DNA from 3 places in the Pseudarthrobacter cremeus genome. Region 1 is predicted to be linked to each of the others. Evidence: predicted binding sites of a transcription regulator. Region 1 holds the regulator's gene; each other region holds the start of a gene.
The links. The regulator HrcA, encoded in region 1, represses chaperone genes, less so after heat shock. The targets are predictions, from matches to a motif close to TTNGCACTCGNNNNNNNCGAGTGCNAA.
Positions count from the first base shown of each region.

Region 1 (7,346 bases):
CCGCGACGTGCCGGACCAGGATAATCCTGTGACGCGCGCCCTGCGGGCCATGATGTCTGAGAAGCCGCTGGACCCGGATTACTTCACGCCGTGGCAAAACCCGGAAAAGCTGGCATCGTCAATTTCGGGCAAGAATGTGATCACGGTTGACCTCTCCGAGGATGCGTTCAACAGCAATCTCGACGCCGACATGGCTGTCCGCGCCGTACAGCAGCTGGTCTACACAGCTACGGCAGCAGCGGCCAGCTCCGGCCTGATCGACTCCGGCCAGCAGATCCAGGTCCGGGTACTTGTGGACGGTCATACGGACTACGTGGCGTTTGACCACGTCCAGCTGGGCGACCCGATGTCGCGTGCCGCCGGGCTGGTGGCTCCCGTGTGGATCATCGACCCGCAGGAAGGGACGGATATGGCGGGTGGCAGTGTTAAGATCACCGGCCGAAGCACCCTTGCGGGAGGCAAGCTTGCCTGGCAGATCCTGCGGGTGGAAGGAAACGGGGACAAAACGCCTTACCTGACCGGGGAGACCACGGCCGGAACCGAAGCGGCCCACTCCGGACTCTTCACCCTCGCCCTGAGTCTGTCCACCGGCAAGTATGAGCTCCGTGTCGCGCAGGTGGACGCCGGAACCGGCCAGCAGCTGAACGTGGATACCCGGACCTTCAGAGTCGGGTAGCGCTCCAGCGCCCCAGGACATCGCTCGCCAGGACCACGGCGGCAGGACCGGCCGTGGAGGACCTCAGGACGTGATGCCCCAGCAAAGCCGTCACGGCGCCGGCGTCGCAGAGCCTGGTGACTTCGCGCGGGCTGATGCCGCCCTCCGGGCCCACAATCAGCAGGATTTCCAGCGCACCGGCCCCGGGCTCCGGCTGCCGCGTCTGCCACGTTTCCAGGACTGAGCGGAACGGCCGCACCGCGTCTTCGTGGAGGATCACTGCCAGGTCCGCGGCAGCAACGGCGGCAGCAAGGCCGGGCGTCTCGACGGCGGCACGCACCTCAGGGATCCAGGCACGCCGGGCCTGTTTGGCCGCGGCGGTAACCACCGACTGCCATTTGCCATGGGCCTTGGCAGCACGCTCACCTTTCCAGCGCACAATGGAACGTTCCGACTGCCAGGGGATCACGGCGTCTATCCCCAGTTCCGTGGCCGTTTCAATGGCCAGTTCATCGCGGTCCCCCTTGGCCAGCGCCTGGACCAGCACCAGCCTGGTACCGGGCTGCTCCTCCACGGCCAGCGCGCCGCATTCGACGGTGAGTTCAGCAGGAGACGCCGAAACGACTCTTCCGGTCAGCCGTTTCCCGGCGCCGTCGGCGATGTCCACCGGCTCCCCCGGCGAAAGCCGCTTCACGGCCACGGCATGGCGCGCTTCAGGACCGTCAAGGACAAACAGGGCGCCGGGCGTCATATGGTCCAGCGCCCCGGGACCGCTGAAGAAGACGGGGTTGCTCACCGCTACAGGTTACCGAACCGGTCCCGCAGCTTGGCGAACACACCGCCGCTGACGGCGAGCTTGCCCTCGGTGAACTGTTCTCCGCGCAGCTTCGCCAGCTGACGAAGGAGGTCCTCCTGCGCGGCATCCAGCTTCGCCGGCGTCTCCACCTGGAGGTGGACCATGAGGTCGCCGCGGCCGTACCCGCGCAGGTGGGTCACTCCCAGGCCGCGGAGCGTGATGATCTCGCCGGACTGCGTCCCCGCCTTCACGTCGATCTCCTGAAGCCCGTCGAAGGTTTCCAGTGACAGCTCAGTGCCCAGGGCAGCGGCCGTCATCGGGATATTCAGCGTGGCGTGGAGGTCGTCGCCGTCGCGGGCGTAGGTGGCATCGTTGTTGACGCGGATTTCGACGTACAGGTCTCCGGCGGGTCCGCCGGCCGGGCCTGCTTCGCCCTGGCCCGAGAGCTGGATGCGGGTGCCCGTGGCCACACCGGCGGGCACCTTGATGGTGAGTGACCGGCGGCTGCGGATGCGGCCCTGGCCGTTGCACTCATTGCAGGGATCCTTGATGACGGTTCCGAAGCCTTCGCAGCTGCCACACGGAGCCGCCGTCATGACCTGGCCGAGGATGGAGCGGACGGCGCGCTGGACCTGGCCGCTGCCGCCGCAGATATCGCAGCGTTCAGGGTGGCTGCCCTCACGGCAGCACGAGCCGTTGCAGGTGGGGCACGTGACGGCTGTGTCAACTTCGAGTTTCTTGTTGACCCCGAACACGGCATCCCGGAGTTCGATCCGGACGCTGATGAGCGCATCCTGGCCGCGGCGGACCCGGGAAGCGGGGCCCGCGGACCCTCCGGCGCCAAAGAAGGTATCGAAGATGTCCTGGAACGCGAAGCCCTGTCCGGCGTATCCGCCGCCGCCGAATCCGTTGTCCGTTCCGTTTTCGTTGCCGGTGGTGTCATAGATCCGGCGCTTCTGGGGATCCGAAAGCACCTCGTAGGCGTGGGTCACGGCCTTGAAGCGGTCCGACGCATCGTCCCCGGGATTGACATCCGGGTGAAGTGTGCGGGCCAGCTTGCGGTAGGCCTTCTTGATCTCTTCTCCGGTGGCTTCCGGCGAGACCCCGAGGACGTCGTAGTGGCTGCTCAAAGTTCGTATCTCTTCCTTGTTGTACTCCAGGCAGCCGGGCTGCCTGCACTGCTTCTGGTGCTGGACCGAACGGCTTTTACGGACCCAGAATTCTTGAAAGGTAACGGGCTACTGCCCTGACGGCGGCCATGGTGGTGGGATAGTCCATCCGGGTGGGACCCAGTACACCGATCTTCGCGGTACTGTCCGGCCCGTAGCCCGTGGCCACCACGGATGCTTCGGCAAGGCCAACGTAGGGGTTCTCGCGTCCGATGCTCACGGTTACGCCACGGGGATCCTGTGCCATTTCGCTCAGAAGCCTGAGCATCACCACTTGTTCTTCCAGGGCCTCAAGCACAGGGCCGATACTCAACGGGAAGTCCACGTTGGACCTGGCGAGGTTCGCGGTACCCGCCATGACCATCCGGTCTTCCCGGCTGCTGTGGGCGAGTGTTTCCAGCCCCTGCGCCAGCGCCTGCGCGGCTGCCCGCTGGCCGGGGCTTACCGACGAAACCACTGCCGCCAGGGACTGCGTCAGGAGGCTCAGCGGCGTGCCCGACAGCGACCCGAGGAAGTGCGTCCGCAGGTTGGCGATGGCGTCCTCGCCCAGGTCCTGGCCGACGTCGGTCACCCGTTGCTCCACTTTGCCGGTGTTGGCAATCAGGACCACGAGGACCCGTCGTGGCGCAAGGAGGACGAACTCGATGTGGCGGATAGTGGCGCGGCTCAGGTGCGGGTACTGGACCACGGCCACCTGGTTGGTCAGCTGGGACAGCAGCCTGACCGTCCGCTCCAGGACGTCATCCAGGTCATCTGAGCCTTCCAGCAACGACTGGATAGCGCGGCGCTCTGCCGCGGAAAGCGGTTTGACCGCGGAAATCTGGTCGACGAACAGCCGGTAGCCCTTGTCGGTGGGAATCCGGCCCGCGCTGGTATGCGGCGCTGTGATCAGGCCTTCGTCTTCCAGCGCCGCCATGTCGTTGCGGATTGTGGCGCTGGAGACGCCAAGGTGATGGCGTTCCACCAGGGCTTTGGACCCCACCGGCTCACGGGAGTGAACGTAGTCCTCCACGATGGCACGCAGTACTTCAAGTTTGCGCGGCTCGCTCACACTCCACCTCCATCTACGGGTCACAGCCTGCCTGGCCGGGCCACCGGCATCCCCGTGGTCCAGACGGACGGGGCGGTCAGGACGGACCAGCCAGCGTTAGCACTCGACATGCCTAAGTGCTAACAGTCTAATATGACTCTCCCCGTTGTTAGCATTGGTACCGCTCCGGGCGAAACTCCGGGCGGGTCATCTAGCGCAAGGCGGAGTGAATCGATGCAGTACCAGAGTTGGGGTCCGCAGGAAATCAAAGCGCCCGTCAGGAGTGAACTCCCCGAGGTTCCTGCAGAACGGGGAATGGTCCTCGAGGACGCACAGTCGGGCTGGGTAGGCGCTGTGACCAGGGTGGAGAAATCCGGCGGCATGCACCTGGTGGCCCTTGAAGACCGGCGTGGCAAGTCCCGGTCCTTCAAGCTTGGCTTTGGTTTCCTCCTGGAGGGGCAGCCCATCCGGCTGATGCCCCCCGCTCCCCGGCAGGCCGCCACCGCCTCCACTGCTGCGGCCGGACGGACGGCCTCCGGTTCAGTCCGCGTGGCCGGACAGCGTGCCCAGGTGGCAAAGGCGAGCAGGATCTGGGTGGAGGGAAAGCACGACGCCGAACTCATCGAAAAGGTCTGGGGCGATGACTTGCGCGTGGAAGGCATCGTCGTCGAACCGTTGCATGGGATCGATGACCTCGCGGGTGCGGTGGCCGCGTTCCAGCCCGGTCCCGGCAGGCGGCTGGGGGTCCTGGTGGACCACCTGGTGGCTGACTCAAAAGAGTCGCGGATCGCGGCGGGGGTCATGGCTTCACCGGGAGCCTCGGGCAACGTCCTGATCGTCGGGCATCCCTACGTTGACGTGTGGCAGGCGATCCGGCCCTCCGTGCTGGGTATTGCCCAGTGGCCTGTGGTGCCCCGGGGGCAGGACTGGAAGACGGGCATTCTGGCGGCGTTCGGCTGGCCCCACTCCACCAAGGAGGACATCGGGCTCGGCTGGCAGAAGCTGCTGGGCGCGGTCCACAGCTACGCGGACCTGGAAGCATCGCTCCTGGGCCGGGTGGAGGAAGTCATCGACTTCCTGACGGTGCCTTAGGTTCGGTCTGCGGGCGGCAGCGGGGCTTTTGTCCAACAAGCCAGTATTCTTGGTACTGCGGAGGCTGTTGTTTCTTCATGCCGGCATTCTCCACCAAGCACTATTGCACTCTCGAAGGAAGAAACAGTGGCACAAAACGCACGCGGGCACCGGGACGACCAAAGCCACCAAGGCCGTTCCGAGTACCAGGGCGTTCCCGCAAATGCATTGCCCCTTACGGCCAGCGAGGACCGTCAGTGGGCTACGCTGGCCCACTTCGGCGGAATCCTCGGCTGCGTTCCGTCGCTCCTGATATTCCTGATCTTCCGTGAGCGCGGCCCGTTCACGGCTCAGGAGTCCAAAGAGGCCTTGAATTTCAGCCTTCCGCCCACCATTGCGGCACTCGTGGCAAACCTCCTGGTCTTCATACCGGTGGTAGGAAACATTTTTGCGGTCATCGCCACCCTGATCTGGATCGCCCTGACCTGCTACTCGGTCGCCGCCGGCATCCACGTCAACAAGGGCCAGCCCCACCGCTACCAGTACAACCTGCGCTGGATCAAGTAGTACCCAGCCACACTCAACCAACGCGGGGTCACTCCCGGCCCAATCCAGCGAGGATATCGGGCCGGAAGTGACCCCGCGTTGCTGTGGCGGGGTTCAGTCCGGCAGGATCCGCCGCACCACGGCGTCGGCCAGCAGGCGGCCCTTGAGGGTCAGCACCAGCTTTCCGCGGAAGGCCGCCGGCGCCTCCACCAGGCCATCGGCGATGAGCCCGGCCATCGCGTGACGGCCCGGCTCCCCCAGTGTTGAGACAGCCAACCCGGACACGAGCCGGGCCTCGAGCATGACCCGCTCCACCTCACGGGTTTCTGCGTCCAGGGTTTCCCGTCCGGCGGCCGGTGAGAGCCCTTGGGCCAGCCTTCCGGCGTAGGCAGTGGGGTGCTTGACGTTCCACCACCGCACGCCGCCCACGTGGGAGTGGGCGCCGGGCCCGATTCCCCACCAGTCATCCCCGCGCCAGTACGCCAGGTTGTGCCTGCACGCCTGTTCCGGAGTACGCGCCCAGTTGCTGACCTCGTACCAGCCCAGCCCGGCCGCCGTGATGAGCTCGTCGGCGAGTTCGTACTTGTCGGCGTGGTCGTCGTCGTCGATTCCGGGGACTTCGCCCCGGCGGATCTGGGCGGCAAGCTTCGTACCGTCTTCCACTATCAGCGCGTAGGCGCTGATGTGGTCCGGTTCGTAGGACAGCGCAGTCTCCAGGGAGTAGCGCCAATCGGCCAGGGACTCCCCCGGCGTTCCGTAGATAAGGTCCAGGCTGACGGCCAGGCCGGCGTCGCGCGCCCACTGCACCACTTGGGGAACACGGCTGGGCGTGTGCGTGCGGTCCAGGACTTTCAGGACGTGGGGAACGGCGGACTGCATGCCGAAGGAGACCCTGGTGAAACCGGCTTCCTTAAGGACAGCCAAAGATTCGGGGGTGACTGAGTCCGGGTTCGCTTCAGTGGTGACCTCGGCGCCCGGTTCCAGGCCCCAATGCCCGACGGCGGCACTCAGGATCTGCGCAAGGTCCTCAGCAGGGAGGAGTGTGGGGGTCCCGCCGCCGAAGAAAACGGTGCTCAACGGCCTGTCCGGCAGCTTCGACTCCCGCAGGACGGTCGCCGCGAAGTCCACCTCCGACACGGCGGTGGAAGCGTAGGCATCCTGGGAAGCCCCGCCGCCGAGTTCGGTGGCCGTATAGGTGTTGAAGTCGCAGTACCCGCAGCGCACAGCACAAAACGGAATGTGCACGTACAGCCCGAAGGCCCGCTCCGCCGCACCGTCCGTTGCCTGGCCGGGCAACAGACCGTCCGACGGCGCCGGGTCACCGAGGGGAAGAGTGCTAGGCATTGCGGCGGCCTCCGGTGGTTCGGGCCACTCTGATCATTACTTCTTGGCCTTGTCCTTGGACTCGTCCGTGGTCAGCGCAGCGATGAAGGCTTCCTGGGGAACCTCTACGCGGCCCACCATCTTCATGCGCTTCTTGCCTTCTTTTTGCTTTTCCAGCAGCTTGCGCTTACGGGAGATGTCACCGCCGTAGCACTTGGCCAGGACGTCCTTGCGGATGGCCCTGATGCTTTCCCGGGCAATGATCCTGGAGCCAATGGCGGCCTGGATGGGCACCTCGAACTGCTGGCGCGGAATGAGTTCGCGGAGCTTGGTGGTCATCATGACGCCATAGGCGTAGGCCTTGTCCCGGTGGGTGATGGCGGAGAAAGCGTCAACCTGCTCGCCCTGGAGCATGATGTCCACCTTGACGAGATCGGCCACCTGGTCGCCGTCGGCCTTCCAGTCCAGCGAGCCATAGCCGCGGGTCTTGGACTTGAGGATGTCGAAGAAGTCAAAAACGATTTCCGCGAGCGGAAGGCGGTACCGGATTTCCACCCGGTCTTCAGAAAGGTAGTCCATGCCGCCGATTACGCCGCGGCGGCTCTGGCACAGTTCCATGATGGCACCGACAAATTCGTTGGGCGCCAGGATGGTCGCCGAAACCATCGGTTCGCGGACTTCGGCGACTTTTCCGGTGGGGTATTCGCTGGGGTTGGTCACATGGACCACCTTCTTGTCCTCCAGCGTCACCTCGTA
Region 1 covers NZ_JBPZHC010000001.1:364,920-372,265, forward strand. Annotated here, with positions in the region: gene ACS5PJ_RS01595 (GerMN domain-containing protein) at 1-676, shown strand, start outside; gene ACS5PJ_RS01600 (16S rRNA (uracil(1498)-N(3))-methyltransferase) at 663-1,451, opposite strand; gene dnaJ (molecular chaperone DnaJ) at 1,454-2,581, opposite strand; gene hrcA (heat-inducible transcriptional repressor HrcA) at 2,658-3,671, opposite strand; gene ACS5PJ_RS01615 (DUF3097 domain-containing protein) at 3,885-4,742, shown strand; gene ACS5PJ_RS01620 (DUF4870 domain-containing protein) at 4,869-5,288, shown strand; gene hemW (radical SAM family heme chaperone HemW) at 5,382-6,611, opposite strand; gene lepA (translation elongation factor 4) at 6,648-7,346, opposite strand, start outside.

Region 2 (7,346 bases), on a different contig from region 1:
CCGGGCAACCCTGTTCCTGCAGGAGGCCGTTGATTTTGCTGAACGGCCGGGAGCCGAAAAAACCGCGCGACGCCGACAAGGGGCTGGGGTGGGCGCTGGACACAACGGCTGCACCGCTCAGGAGCGGCCGGACACTTTCCGCATCCTTTCCCCACAGCACCGCGACGAGCGGAGGCCTGCCGCCGTCGGGTGTGCGCCGGTTCGCAACCGCGGTGACGGCCGCCGTCGTGATGGCCTCCCAGCCCTTGCCCCGGTGGGATCCGGCGCTGCCGGCACGGACGCTCATGACGCGGTTCAGCAGGAGAACACCCTGGTCCGCCCAGGTGGAGAGATCGCCGTGGACGCGGGCCGGAATTCCGAGATCGGCCTCCAGTTCGCGGTAGATGTTCGCCAGGCTCCGGGGAATGGGGCGGGTCCTCGCGTCGACCGCGAACGACAGACCGACCGCATGGCCCGGCGTCGGGTAGGGGTCCTGGCCCACCACCAGGACTTTCACGCCGGCCAGGGGTTGGCGAAAGGCGCGCAGAACGTTCGACGGCGAGGGGAGCACGCGGTGCCCGGCGGCAACCTCCGCTGCGAGGAAGGTGAGGACGCCGCGGAGCTGGGGCTCAACGTCAGCCAGCGCTTCCGCCCAGTCCGCGGCCATCAGTTCCGGAAGCGGCAGTGCGGCCATCGCCGCGAAGCCGGGGGCGTCTGCCGGGTCCGGCTCCAGTTCGAATAAAGCGTCAGAATCAAACACGCTCCCATTCTCGCAGGGACACGGGCCAGGGCACGGCGGTGGAAATGACAATGGTGTTATTCGCGCCGTAGCATGGGGGTCAGACATTTTACGTAACCAGCGAAGGGGAGTGCCGTGGCGGAACCTGCTCGGGAGCACCTGCCGGAGCCGGAGGAACGGGCCTCACTGCTGGCGGATTTCACGCTGCGTGACTCCTCCCTGAGCGAGCGTGACCAGCAGATGCTCGCCCTGGAACGCCAGTGGTGGAAGTACGCCGGCGCCAAGGAACAGGCCATCAGGGAGCTGTTCGATCTGTCCGCGACACACTACTACCAGCTGCTCAATGCCCTCATCGACACCGAGGCTGCGCTGGCCCATGACCCCATGCTGGTCAAGAGATTGCGTAGACTACGTACGTCGCGTCAGCGGGCACGCACTGCACGCCGCCTGGGTTCCGACGCCTGACCACGTAGGTGCTGAGCCATCAGCAGCAATCAACAAGGATGTCTCACCACCATGACCAAATACGCTCGGGATGAATTCGACAAGGTCCCGGAGACCGCCACGCGCCAGGGTGTCCACCGTACGGCCTCGGCGCCCGCACGGCGCAAACTCTGGCCGGTCCTTGCAGTCGGGGTCGTTGCATTGGCCATCGGCCTGGTTGCTTTTCTGATCCTTCCCAAACTCGGAATCACCCAGGCCGGGAGCCAGACGTCCACCAGCCTTGAATCCACTGCATCACCGGAGGCAAGCGCAGCAGCGCTGGCCACCACCGGGGCCTCCCCGGGCGCGCAGCCCTCAGAAAGCCCGGTGGCCGCGGGCGCCAAGGCCGAGCCGAGCGCTACACCCACTGCCACGCCGTCGGCCGCTCGTTTGGACAAAACCAAGGGCGTTGCAATTTACAACGCCGCCGGAACTGCCGGACTCGCCGGGCGCATCAGCTCTCTGGTCCAGGCCGACGGCTGGACGCTCGGGCAGGTGGGCAACTGGGGAGGAGCCCCGCAGCCGACTTCTGCGGTCTTCTATTCAGGTGCCGGCCAGAAGGCCAACGCCGAGGCAATCTCCACCCTACTGAGCATCCCCACGGTGGTCCAAAGCTCCGACTTCCAGGTCCCGCTGGTGGTTGTCCTCGGACCTGACTACCGGTAGGACTGCCGGGTTGGCCTGGATCCCCCTGGGGCTCCAATAACGTTTGGGCTTCGTCCCGGCCGTGTGCCTCGGCCTTCCGGAAGGCTTGTGGCTAGAGTGATTTCAGGCCTTGGTCCGTAACTCGCGGCACACAGCGGCGTGGACCGTCGGCACTACGGAAAGAGTGGACATCATGGCATTGGGAACCGTCAAGTGGTTCAACGCCGAAAAAGGCTATGGCTTCATCACCGTGGACGGATCCGGGGACGACGTCTTTGTGCACTGGTCCGCCATCGAGGGTGAGGGTTACCGCGCGCTCGATGAGGGACAGCGTGTCGAGCTCGAAATCGGCGAAGGCGAGAAGGGCCCCCAGGCAGAAAACGTCCGGCCTGCAGAGTGAAGCCGGCAATTTTCACCTCAGCCTCCCGTGTTGCCGCGTTCCGCGCAGTGGCCGGCGGCGCCGTCCTGCTGGCGCTGGCTGGCTGCTCGGGCACAGCGGGCAATGCCCGGCTGGATGCCGCCGAAGCGTCAGGTGATGGGACGCTGCGCATCGGGCTGATCCTGGACAGCACAGGGGATCAGGGTTTCCTCAATGATTCCCAGCTCGCCGCCGCGACACTGGCCGTGAAGGAAATCAACGCTGCCGGCGGTCACAAGGGCAGGCCGGTTGAGCTCCTTCCCGCTCAGGCAGGCAGTGACTCCGCCGCCCAGGCCGCGGAGCTGGTGACTGCAAAGGCTGACGTGGTGATCGGACCGGCGGACTCGAGCCATGCTCCCGCCGCCATCGACGTCCTGTCCAAAGCCCGGATCACACTGATCTCGCCGGCGAACTCCGCGGCAGGCCTTAGCGGCTATAAGAGCGGCGGTTACTACTTCCGGACTGCTGCAGCGGACGTTGCCCAGGCTTCCGTGCTGGTGAAGCTCGCCAAGGACGGCGGCGCCAAGAGCGTGGCCGTGGTCCATCAGGACAGCGCCTACGGCAAGGATGTGGCGGCGGCGGTGGCAACTGCTGCAAAGAACGCCGGCCTGGACACCGTTGCCACAGCGGAATTCAAGCCCGGCGACGCCCGGAAAGCAGCCTTGGCGGCCCAGGCCGCCAAACCTGACTCCGTGGTGCTGATCGCCAGGGACGATGCCCAGGGGGCCCTCGCCGAGCTCAACAATGCAGGGCTGTCCGGTAAGAAACTCGTCCTCAGCGACGGCGCCTTCGCCCAGTACGGTTCGGGGCTGGGGTCCAAGGCACTCGACGGTGCCCGGGCAGTGGTGCCCGGTGTCTTTCCCTCGGCGGACTTCCAGGCGCGGCTGGTGGCAGTTAATCCGGCATTGAAGGACCTTTCCTTCACAGCGGAGACCTACGACGCCGTGAACCTGGCCGTCCTGGCTTCCGCCGCTGCCCAAGACGACTCCGGACGCTCCATCGCAGCCAACCTGATCGCGGTGTCCAGCGGTACCGCGGGCGGCCAGACTGCCGCCCAGGCGGTCAAACCGTGCCTGTCATTTGCTGACTGCTTTGGCGTGCTGAAGACCGGCGCCGCCATAAATTACGACGGCGAATCGGGCCCGGTTGCCTTCGATGCCCACGGTGACATCACCACGGCCAACTTCATGGTGTTCACCTACGGCTCAGACAACAGGGCCTCGCTCAGCGGGCGTGAGGCGGCAGGGCGGACTGCGGGCTGATCGCCCGCGGCGAAACCGCCCCCCGGATGAGTGTCTTACCACGATGTTCGCTTGCACTCTTACCTATGGAGTGCTAATTATTGTGTTAGCACTCTTACGTACCGACTGCTAAAGCATCGTCCGGTTTAAAGCCGAAAACGAGGCTTCGCTAAGGTCGTGGAGCGAAAGAAATACCAAGCTGGAGTGAGATCCCCAGCCGGGGCATACAGAGGCCGCCGGTGAAGGATCGTCCGTCGCGGGCACTGCAGTGAGGTTCATTCTTAACGACTGTCCCGAAAGGACTACTGCCGTTATGGCCAAGATCATTGCATTTGATGAAGAGGCACGCCGCGGTCTTGAGCGGGGCCTGAACATCCTCGCCGACGCCGTCAAGGTCACCCTCGGCCCGCGTGGACGCAACGTCGTCCTCGAGAAGAAGTGGGGCGCCCCCACGATCACCAACGATGGTGTATCCATCGCCAAGGAGATCGAGCTGGACGATCCTTACGAAAAGATCGGCGCCGAGCTGGTCAAGGAAGTTGCCAAGAAGACGGACGACGTCGCCGGCGACGGTACCACCACGGCCACCGTGCTGGCACAGGCCCTCGTCAAGGAAGGCCTGCGCAACGTTGCCGCAGGTGCTGACCCGCTGTCCCTCAAGCGTGGCATCGAGAAGGCTGTCGAAGCCGTCACGGTTGAGCTGCTCGCCTCCGCCAAGGAAATCGAAACCAAGGAAGAGATCGCGGCCACGGCCTCCATCTCCGCCGGTGACGATGAAATCGGCGCCCTGATCGCCGAAGCCCTGGACAAGGTGGGCAAGGAAGGCGTCATCACCGTCGAGGAGTCCAACACCTTCGGCCTGGAGCTTGAGCTCACCGAGGGCATGCGCTTCGACAAGGGTTACATCTCCGCTTACTTCGTCACCGACGCTGAGCGCCAGGAAACGGTCCTTGAGGATCCATACATCCTGATCGTCAACTCCAAGATCTCCAACGTCAAGGAACTGGTTGCTGTCCTGGAAAAGGTCATGCAGTCGTCCAAGCCGCTGCTGATCATTGCCGAGGACATCGAGGGCGAGGCCCTGGCCACCCTGATCGTCAACAAGATCCGCGGCACCTTCAAGTCCGTTGCCGTCAAGGCTCCGGGCTTCGGCGACCGCCGCAAGGCCCAGCTCGCAGATATCGCAGTCCTCACCGGTGGCCAGGTCATCGCCGAGGAAGTCGGACTCAAGCTGGAGACCGCCGGACTCGAACTCCTGGGACGCGCCCGCAAGGTCGTTGTCACCAAGGACGAGACCACCATCGTTGAAGGTGCCGGCGACGCCGACCAGATCGCCGGCCGCGTTTCCCAGATCCGCGCCGAGATCGAGAACTCCGATTCGGACTACGACCGCGAGAAGCTGCAGGAGCGCCTGGCCAAGCTGGCCGGCGGCGTTGCAGTCATCAAGGCCGGTGCCGCAACCGAGGTTGAGCTCAAGGAACGCAAGCACCGCATTGAGGACGCTGTCCGCAACGCGAAGGCTGCCGTTGAAGAGGGCATCGTCGCCGGTGGTGGCGTTGCACTCATCCAGGCCGGCGCCAAGGCGTTCGCTAACCTGAACCTCACGGGCGACGAGGCAACCGGTGCGAACATCGTCCGCGTTGCCATCGACGCTCCGCTGAAGCAGATCGCCTTCAACGCCGGCCTCGAGCCGGGCGTTGTCGTCGACAAGGTCCGCGGCCTGCCTGCAGGCCACGGCCTGAACGCAGCAACCGGCGAGTACGTCGACCTGCTGGCTGCCGGCATCAACGACCCCGTCAAGGTGACCCGCTCTGCCCTGCAGAACGCGGCGTCCATTGCCGGACTGTTCCTCACCACCGAGGCCGTAGTGGCCGACAAGCCGGAGAAGAACGCTCCGGCCATGGGTGGCGGCGACGAGATGGGCGGCATGGGCGGCTTCTAGCCCCCATTGCCGGAATCCCTTCCGCACACAAAACGCGGCCCCCTCGCTGAGGGGGCCGCGTTTTTGTGTGCCCGCATACTCTGTCCTGAAGTTCGGCTGCGTTACTTGCGGGCAGTGGCGAGCATTCCCTCGACTTCTTTCTTGAAGGCCTCCGCTGCAGCCTGGGGAGTAAGCCTGTCGTAGAGGACTTCGTCGGTGAAGCGCTTGATAACGTTCTGGACGCTTCCTGCCCCTACCGGCGGAACCGGCGGAGCGTCGGCGATATCCGGGGCGATGTCCTTGAGGAACGCCACTACAGTGGTGTCCGCCGGCTTGAGCTCAGGGGTGATCTTCTCAACTATTTCGGAGTTGGCAGGCACGCCGCGGTCTGTCATGAGGATGGCGCCGGCTGCCGGGCTGTTGGCCAGGTAGTTGATGAACGTGGCGGCTGCCTCGGGGTTCTTGGACCGTGAGGATGCCGACCAGAACATGGTGGGCTTGTAGTACATTCCGTTGTCCGAGGACTTGCCGTCAATACTGGGTGCGCGGAGCATCTTGATGCCGCTGCCGGTGGTGGTTTCCAGTGAGCCGAGCTGATTGGTCCACCACCACGCCATGCCCACCCGGTTGGTGCCGAACAGGCTTTCCTCCAGGCCGGCTCCCGAGTCCTCTGTAGCAACCGTGGCGGGCGGGCTGGCCTTGGAATCGCGCTGTTCCTTCAGCCGCTCCCAGAAGGAGGCGGCGGTGGCGGTGTCGAAGCCGAGCTTTCCATCCTGTGAGTACAGGTTCTCGCCGTGCTGCCTGAGCCAGATAATGAGGTCGGCCTCGTTGCTGCCGTACGCCGCCCCGTAGCTCTTGCCGTCCCCGGCCGCGCTGAGCTTGCTTGCCGTCTCCGTAAAGTCGTCCCAGGTCCACGTGGTGTCGTCCGGAACCGGGACCTTGGCCGACTCGAACACCTTGGTGTTCGCCATGATGACGTAGGCGTTCTTGCCGGTGCTCAAACCGTACTGGGCGCCGTCATACTGGCCCGAGGCCAGGGATTCCTTGTCCAGTTTGGCTGTGTTGATCCCGGGCTGCTTGGAAAGGTCAAGCAAAGCTCCACGTCCGCCGTACTCGGCGATGTATTTCTGGTCCATCTGAATGACGTCGGGGGCATCATTGGCGGCGGTTTTTGTAGCCAGCTTGTCCCAGTAGCTGGCCCACTCACCGGGCTCGGACTTGATCTTGATGTTCGGGTGCTCCGCCTCGAAGGCGGAGATTACCCTTTGGGTCTGTGCGTTGAGGTATTCGTTTCCCCACCAGGCGAACCGCAGGGTGACTTCTTTATTGTTGTCGGACCCCGTGGACGCTCCGCATCCTGTAGCGAGCAGCGATACGGCCACTGCAACTGCGCCAAACTGGAACCTTCTCCGGCTAAAATTCCGGCTCTCATTCCGCATCTTCATTGATCTGCCTTCCTCATCCTCATGGAGCCGGGCCCCAGGTGTCCCGCGTCGGCGCCAGTGCCGGCGGACGTTACAAACGTGAGAAAGCGCTTTCTCAACAGATCTGATTCTGCAGGACATCCCCGGCCAGCGTCAAGACTTTCGGTAAGCGTTTTCCCATGGACGGGGAATGGTCTGCGCTGACGCACCCAAGTCAATGTTGTGGTGGGCCGTCTGGCAGGATAGTCCAGTGACGATTACTGCGGCGGCCGACGGTTCGGCCCTAGGAAACCCGGGACCCGCAGGCTGGGCCTGGTATGTGAACGATGACTGTTGGCGGGCCGGGGGGTGGCCCCATGGCACCAACAACCAGGGCGAGCTGATGGCAGTCCTCGATCTGTTCCGTGCTACCGCCCACGTTCCAGGTGAGGACCTGAGGGTGCTGTGCGACAGCCAGTACGTGATCAACTCCATCACCAAATGGATGCCGGGGTGG
Region 2 covers NZ_JBPZHC010000005.1:320,292-327,637, reverse strand. Annotated here, with positions in the region: gene ACS5PJ_RS11810 (uracil-DNA glycosylase) at 1-739, opposite strand, end outside; gene ACS5PJ_RS11805 (DUF3263 domain-containing protein) at 854-1,183, shown strand; gene ACS5PJ_RS11800 (LytR C-terminal domain-containing protein) at 1,235-1,867, shown strand; gene ACS5PJ_RS11795 (cold-shock protein) at 2,040-2,246, shown strand; gene ACS5PJ_RS11790 (ABC transporter substrate-binding protein) at 2,243-3,526, shown strand; gene groL (chaperonin GroEL) at 3,819-5,447, shown strand; gene ACS5PJ_RS11780 (ABC transporter substrate-binding protein) at 5,549-6,865, opposite strand; gene ACS5PJ_RS11775 (RNase H family protein) at 7,101-7,346, shown strand, end outside.
Region 2: a site for HrcA is predicted at 3,612-3,638, ahead of groL (chaperonin GroEL). Genes of this name have one in related genera too.

Region 3 (7,346 bases), on a different contig from region 1:
TGGTTCCGGTATGGTCCGTGAGCCCTTACCTCATGACAGGGCTGCTGCCGGCGGAACAGCGCTTCGATGCAGTGGTCATCCTGGATGCCGAGGCTACGTCCCTGCAGGCCGTACTGCCCTCCATCGCCCGCGCAAAACAGGTCATCGCCTTCGGTGACGCCAAGATTGCCAGCCCCCGGACCTTCACGGTGGGCGTAGAGCGCCTTGCGGCCGGAGAACCGGCCCACCAGCGCGTCGAGAGCGCCTTCTCGGCCCTTGCTTCGGTGCTGCCCGTCTGGCGGCTCAATTTCGTCTACCGCGCCGTGGACGAGGACCTGGTCCTGCAGCTCAGCAAGAACCATTACGACGGCGGCCTCCGCCGCCTCCCGGAAGGGCAGTCGGCCACGGGGCTGGACCGTGCCCTGCTGGTGGAATACCTGCCCGACGGGACAGGCCTGCCCAGCGCTGACCATGAAGGCGTCGAATCCGTGGTGGCCGAGGTCAACAAGGTTGTGCAGCTTGTCTTTGAGCACGCGCGGATGCGTTCCCGCACCTCGCTGGCCGTGGTCACAGCCAGCCTGCGGCATGCTGCCCGGATCGGTGAGGCCATCCGGCTTCAGCTGCCGAACCACCCGAATCTGGCAAGTTTCTTCAGTGCAGGACCTGAATCGTTCAGGGTGGTTGACCTCGAACGGGCTCAGGGTCTGGTCCGCGACCACGTGATTTTTTCCCCCGGCTTCGGACGCACCCCGCACGGCCGTGCCCTGCACAACTTCGGCCCGCTCTCTGCCGAGGGTGGGCGGGAGAAATTTGCGCTGGCCATGACACGGGCCCGGCGCTCCCTCCACGTTCTGACCTGCTTCCAGCCTGAAGACCTGGATCACACCCGACTCTCTCACGGTGCCGTTGATTTCTATGAGCTCCTGAACCGGGAGATTGCCGGCAAGACCGATCTCGGAACGCCGGCCTCCCGGGCGGCGGCCAGCGAGCAGGCGCTCGGCGCAGACCCGCTTGTTGCGGACCTGGGCGACCGGCTGCGGGCCCGGGGTGCACGCGTTTGGCACCAGTACGACGGCGTTATCGATGTGGTGGCGGCGGCAGACCCGCTGAGCACCATGGGCCAGGACGACGCTGACATCCCGCGGCCGGTGGCGATCGAATCGGATGGTACAGAGGAGTATCGGACCATGAGCGTCCGCGAGCGGAGCCGCCTCCGCCCCCAGCTCCTGGAACGGCTGGGGTGGCGGTATATGCCGCTGTGGACCATCGAAGTCTTCACGGACCCGTCCGCATGCGCCGACAGGATCGGCGCCTACCTGGGGCTTGAGAACGTTCTGCTGCCCGGACGGACGGCAGCAGCCGGTTTCTTCGACGAGGACGTGGACCCGCAGGCGCTGGGGACCGCTGGACCCGAAGACACGGTAAGCCAGACGGCTAGGAACAGGAACGAGTACCGGGCTGGAGGCCCGGACAGCAAGGAGGCGGTTGTTGTGAACCCACAGAACGCAGGTCAGGCCGACCAGCGGGATGAGGAGCCGGAGCTCCCGGAGCAGGAGGCTGCGCCGGGTCCGCAGCAAGCGGGTGCCGCGGGCATCCTGCCGAACAAGGCTGCCGAGGATGACCCGAGGCGCTGGGGCGATGCCCCGGACAACGATCACGATGAGTGGTTGAAGGAAAACAAGCCGCCGCACTGGGGCTGAGCGCCGGCCCAGCTGGCCAAAGCCCAGCCGGCTAAAGGCCCAGCCGGCTAAAGGCCAGCCCGCCAAAGGCCCAGCTGGGCGACGGCACACCGTTGATGCGGCCGCATCTCAAGGCCCCACCAGCACGAAGAACAGTTTTCCGTGGGTTGAGGCGCCCGCCAGGCGGGCGGACTGCTCCGGCGAAGCAGCCACCACAATCAGCCCTTCAGTTTCGCCGGTGCCGAGCCATTCCCCCGTTTTCCCGCCATGACCCGATGTCCACAGGACCGGAATGGCCGAGGCCAGTACCTCGGGAGGGGATTGTTGGTCGTAATTATTGGAGCCGGTCAGCACCACGTTGATCAACTGTCCCGGGGATAGCAGCTGGATGGAGGACGGGTCCGCCATCCGCAGGGGCACGGCGGCGGAGCCCGGGGGAGTTCCCGCCAGGAGTCCCGGCCCCAGCAGCTGCGAGTCGGCCAGCAGCTGGCCCTTACGCAACGGGGCTGCAAGCTGTTTGCCGGTCGCCTGGGTGCTTTCGGCGAGGGACCCGGCTGTCAACAGGCGCTCGGGGATCGGCGTTGCCACCAGATCGGCGGCTGCCAGCGCCGTGCCCGCGGGAAGATCACGTGCTGCGGCGAGGGCGGTCACGGTATCTGCAGGCGGGGGAGTGAGCTGGTGGACGGTTATTCCGGCGGCAAGGCAGAGCAGGAGAGCGATAGCCAGACGCCGGTTCCGGCTTAGCCAGGAGGAGAGCCGATGGCCACGCTGACGGCCTGCCCGGATCGACGGCGTCGGGCGCCGGGGCTGGCGCGGGGGCTGGCGCCCGTGCGGGGCTGATCCGCGGCTTCGATGGAAGAGGGTAACTGGCATGGAAACCACGCTACGTAGGCAGGACTAAGCCCAACAGACGCAAGGGTTCCTATGTGGACAACGGGGCTGCCGGGGTCGAACGCTGCATGGTGAAGAGCAGGAACGCGGGCTGTCAGCTCGCGGCAGCGGCGGCGGGTGCCGGTGCAGCTGCGGGCGCGGCCGGAGCAGCGGGTGCGGCAGAAACGGTGCTTCCCTTGGCATCCCGGGAGTCCGTGCGGTAGAAACCGGAGCCCTTGAACACCACGCCTACACTGTTGAACTTCTTGCGCAACGCTCCCTGGCACTCAGGGCAGGACGTCAGGGTGCTGTCCGTGAAGGACTGGAAAATATCGAAGGCATGGCCGCAATCCTTGCAGGCGTACGCATATGTGGGCACTGGTGATCCTCCTCTTGGACAAACGAGAGGTCCCGTGCTGCGTGGAGCGGAATCAACCGATCATTAGCAGTCGCAGGGCCTGACTGCTAATTCTAGCATCCCCGTCGTGGGCTTCCCGAAGGCAACCGCTATGTCAGGAGAGCGGAGCCAGGCGAACAAATCCTGACGGGGTCAGGGCAGCCGGAACCCGCTGGTCAAAGCCCTCCGCGGGAATGCTTCCGGCCGGCAACAGTTCTGAATCGAAGACGATGGCTGCCCTCGGGATTTCCAGCCCTTCAGCGGCCAGGGCGGCCAGCAGGACGTCGTAGTAACCTCCGCCCTGGCCTATCCGGTTGCCGCTTCGGTCCACCGCCGTTGCGGGAATGAAGAGCGCGGACACCGAGCCCATGACGTCCAGGCTGTGGCGCGGACCCGCGGGTTCCAGGACCGGCGCGAAACGGCTGCGGACAAACTCGACGGCGGGCGTCCAGTTCGCCCAACTGAGTCGCCTTGCCGGCTCGCAGACCGGCAGTAGAACGCTGTGGCCCTGCTGGTGGAGCGCCTGCAGCAATGACAACGTTGGCGGCTCCGGGACAACGCCCAGGTAGGCGCAGAACGTCGACGGCTTACCCTCCGTGAGCGTTGCCGCCCATACAGAGCCGTGGACGGCGAGGGCGGTGCCCGCCTCGTCGCGTTGGCCCGGGTCCATGGCGGCCCGGCGCTCGCGATGGCGTGCGCGGATGGCTTCCTTGGTTACGTTGCTGCCCTCGGACATACCGCTCCTAATTACTGAATGAATGGCCCCTGACGCTAGATTAGTCCAGTGACTACCACTCAGCAGACAGTACGCAAGGCCGTTATTCCTGCCGCCGGACTTGGCACCAGGTTCCTGCCTGCGACGAAGGCGATGCCCAAGGAAATGCTTCCGGTGGTGGACAAGCCTGCTATCCAGTACGTCGTCGAAGAGGCCGTCAAAGTCGGCCTGAACGACATCCTGATGATCACGGGCCGCAACAAGCGTGCCCTTGAGGACCACTTCGACCGCGTTCCCTCGCTGGAGGACACGCTGTCCGCCAAGGGGGACACGGCAAAGCTCGAGTCCATCCAGGCAGCCAGCAACCTCGGCGATATCCACTACGTTCGCCAGGGCGATCCCCATGGCCTCGGCCATGCGGTACTCCGCGCCAGGCAGCACGTCGGCCAGGAACCTTTTGCAGTGCTTCTCGGCGACGACCTCATCGACGCCCGGGACGAGCTCCTGAGCACCATGATCGAAGTCCAGGCCAAGACCGGCGGATCCGTGGTCGCCCTGATCGAGGTGGAGCCCGCCCAGATCAGCGCCTATGGCTGTGCCGACGTCGAGCAGATCGACGGCGAAGATTACGTCAGGATCAACAAACTAGTCGAAAAGCCCGAGGTGGACGAGGCGCCGTCGAACCTTGCGGTCATTGGCCGTTATGTGCTGCACCCGGCCGTTTTCGATGTCCTGGAACGGACCGGCCCAGGCCGCGGCGGAGAGATCCAGCTGACCGACGCGCTGCAGGAACTCGCCGCCGGCGACGGTGAAGGCTACGGCGTCTACGGTGTGGTCTTCCGAGGCCGCCGGTACGATACCGGTGACAAACTCAGCTACCTCAAGGCCTGCGTCCAGCTCGCCATTGACAGCGATGACCTCGGCCCCGGACTGCGGGAGTGGCTGCCGGGCTTCACCGCCGGCCTCACTAAGTAACTGCCGTGCGTCCCGGACCCATCTGGCCGGTAACGCTGGAGTGCGGCGACCTGTTCCTGCGCCCCATCCGGTACCGGGATAAAAAGGAATGGACGCAGGTGCGGGCGCGCAACAACGAATGGCTGGCGCCCTGGGAGGCCTCGAATCCGATACCCGGCGGCGGCCTGCCCGATTACCGGCAAATGGTGCGGTCCCTGAAGGCCCAGGCAGCGCAAGGGACTGCCCTGCCCTTCCTCATCACAGAACGTACACCTACCTTGGCTGCACCGGTCATCGTGGGCCAGCTGACGGTGTCCTCGATTGTTTGGGGCTCGGCCATGATGGCAACGCTGGGTTACTGGGTTGACCAGGGGCGGGCAGGCCATGGCATCGCGCCAACGGCCGTGGCGATGGCCACGGACCATTGCTTCCAGGCCCTCGGTCTCCACCGGATGGAGATCAACATCCGTCCCGAGAACGGCCCCAGCCTGCGGGTTGTGGAGAAACTCGGTTTCCGCGACGAGGGATATCGGCCGCGTTATCTTCATATCAACGGTGAGTGGGCCGACCACCGGTCGTTTGCCCTGACGGCGGAGGAAGTTCCGGAAGGCCTGCTGACCCGGTGGCTTGCGTCCCGGACCTGAGACCACGGGCTGCTGCGGACATATCTCCATTCATTTACCACGTTACTGGCGACACACCGGGGCTAATGCGGGAGCGGCCTACGTAATGCTCATACGGTTTTAAATGTGGACTTTCCCCTCAGCAGCTCAGTGATCCTTGTGGTTGCCGTCGTGCTCTGGATTGTGTGGGTCGCACCGTACATCCTTCGTACCCGCCGGCAGCCGGTCCAGGCCGCTGCCGACTACCTGGCGGAAGTGCCAGCCTTTGAATCGGACCCGCGAGCCGGGAAGGTACTCAACGTCACCGCCCAGCAGGAGAACGCCATGGAGATCAGGAAGACCCCCGAAACGGCAACGGAACCGTCCGGCAATGCGAAGCCGGGTGAGTTCCGGATCCGCTATGGCAGAACAGGCATTGCGCTCGTCGCCGTCGCTGCGCTGTTGACTGCATTCGTTTCCGGCCTTCTCCTGATCTTTGGACTCGGTTCGGCCATACTTCCGCTCTCCTGCGTCGCGATCACAGTTTCAGCCCTGGTCCTCCTGCGGTTTTTGGCTGTTCGGGACCGCAAGGCCAGGCTGAATGCCGCATTTCGTGCGGCCATGAGTGCTCCCCAGCGCCGTCAGGGTCCCGCCTCACCGGCCGCCGCAGTCCAGGGCCCGGCTGCGGTACAGCGGGAGAGCCGGCTTTTCGACGCAGAGGCACACCAACCGGCTCCGAAGCCGTTGACGGCGGTAGAGCTTCGCGCAGCTGCTCTTGCCGTGGCGGTCGCAGCCGGTGACACAAGCGCCACGGCCGCACCCCAGACGGCGCCCGCTGACACTACCTGGGAACCGGTGGACGTTCCGAAGCCCGTGTACGTTGAGGCGGCAAAGGCGGAGCGTCCCGCTCCTGCGCCCCTTGACCTTCCCGAGGCGCCCAAGGCAGCCGGCAAGCCGTCCCTGAAGCAGGGGACCCCCGTTGCGGCTCCTGAGGCTGCTCCGGCGAGGCCACTCACCAAGGCCCAGAGCGCGTTGAGCAATCTCGACGACGTCCTGCAGCGCCGCCGCGCCTGATTGGCAATACGCCTGATTGGCAATGCGCCGGGAAAATTTGTAGCCTAAGGACACCGGTGCCGCAGTCTTCGTAAATGCAGACTGTTCCGGGGCTATAGCTCAGTTGGTAGAGCGCTTCGTTCGCATCGAAGAGGTCAGGAGTTCGAATCTCCTTAGCTCCACAGATTTTGGGGTTTGACGCTTACGGGACCCACCGTATGGACACTTCGGGCCCTCCCGATCAACGGCTACTTCGCCGCGTCAGGCATGGAAATCACCTTTGATGCCTCCCAGTCCATCGGCGCTGTCAGCAAGTACGAGTGGGACCTCGACGGCGACGGCACCTACAACACGAGCACCTCCGGCCGGTCCTCAAGCACATCTATACCACCGAGTTCGATGGGGAAATGGTCCTGCGGGTCTCCAACCCGATCGGAAACACCCATGTGCTCAAAACCCCTGTCCACATCAGCACAACCCCCTTCCGCCAGCAGCTGGCGCCCCCTGCCAACGTCCAGGCAGCGGCCCTCTCCACAGTGAACGGGATCAGCGAAATCAAGGTGACCTGGGAATCCGATGACCCGGCAGCCGACTCCTGGGCGATCGCCGTCAACGGCTTTCCGATCGGCCGGACAGAAAAGGCGGCCCGCTCCATCACCGTCACCGACATCCAGCGGAAAGAGGACGTCCTGGTGGAGGTCTTCGGAGTCACCGCAGACATGTCCGTTGGCCTGCGGGCCGGGACCACGCTGCCGGCCGCGAGGTAGCAGGGCAACAGAAAACCTGCCGGCACAAATGGCGGCCCGGTTGCGTGATCTGCAGCCAGGATCCCGCCGCGGACTTCCCCAGCCGGGCCCGTCTTTTGCGCGGCTCTTTCCCGAAGCTCTGGTCCGGTAAAAACGGCGGCCACGCGTTTCATGAGAGAGTATGAAGCGGCCGTACCCTGGCTTCGCCTCAACGCGGTCAGCGGTCATTCCACAAACCTCCTCAAGCGTTACCACTGGATTGGACAGTATCAATGAGTTTGATCCGGCTGAATGACGTGAGCATGAGCTTCGACAAAACACAGGTACTCCGTGAAGCTTTCTTCAAGCTGG
Region 3 covers NZ_JBPZHC010000004.1:193,221-200,566, reverse strand. Annotated here, with positions in the region: gene ACS5PJ_RS09470 (AAA family ATPase) at 1-1,679, shown strand, start outside; gene cpaB (Flp pilus assembly protein CpaB) at 1,788-2,531, opposite strand; gene ACS5PJ_RS09460 (FmdB family zinc ribbon protein) at 2,644-2,907, opposite strand; gene ACS5PJ_RS09455 (5-formyltetrahydrofolate cyclo-ligase) at 3,041-3,661, opposite strand; gene galU (UTP--glucose-1-phosphate uridylyltransferase GalU) at 3,710-4,615, shown strand; gene ACS5PJ_RS09445 (GNAT family N-acetyltransferase) at 4,621-5,238, shown strand; gene ACS5PJ_RS09440 (hypothetical protein) at 5,344-6,270, shown strand; tRNA gene ACS5PJ_RS09435 (tRNA-Ala) at 6,359-6,431, shown strand; gene ACS5PJ_RS09430 (hypothetical protein) at 6,570-7,016, shown strand; gene ACS5PJ_RS09425 (ABC-F family ATP-binding cassette domain-containing protein) at 7,298-7,346, shown strand, end outside.
Region 3: a site for HrcA is predicted at 2,971-2,997, ahead of ACS5PJ_RS09460 (FmdB family zinc ribbon protein). Genes of this name have one in related genera too.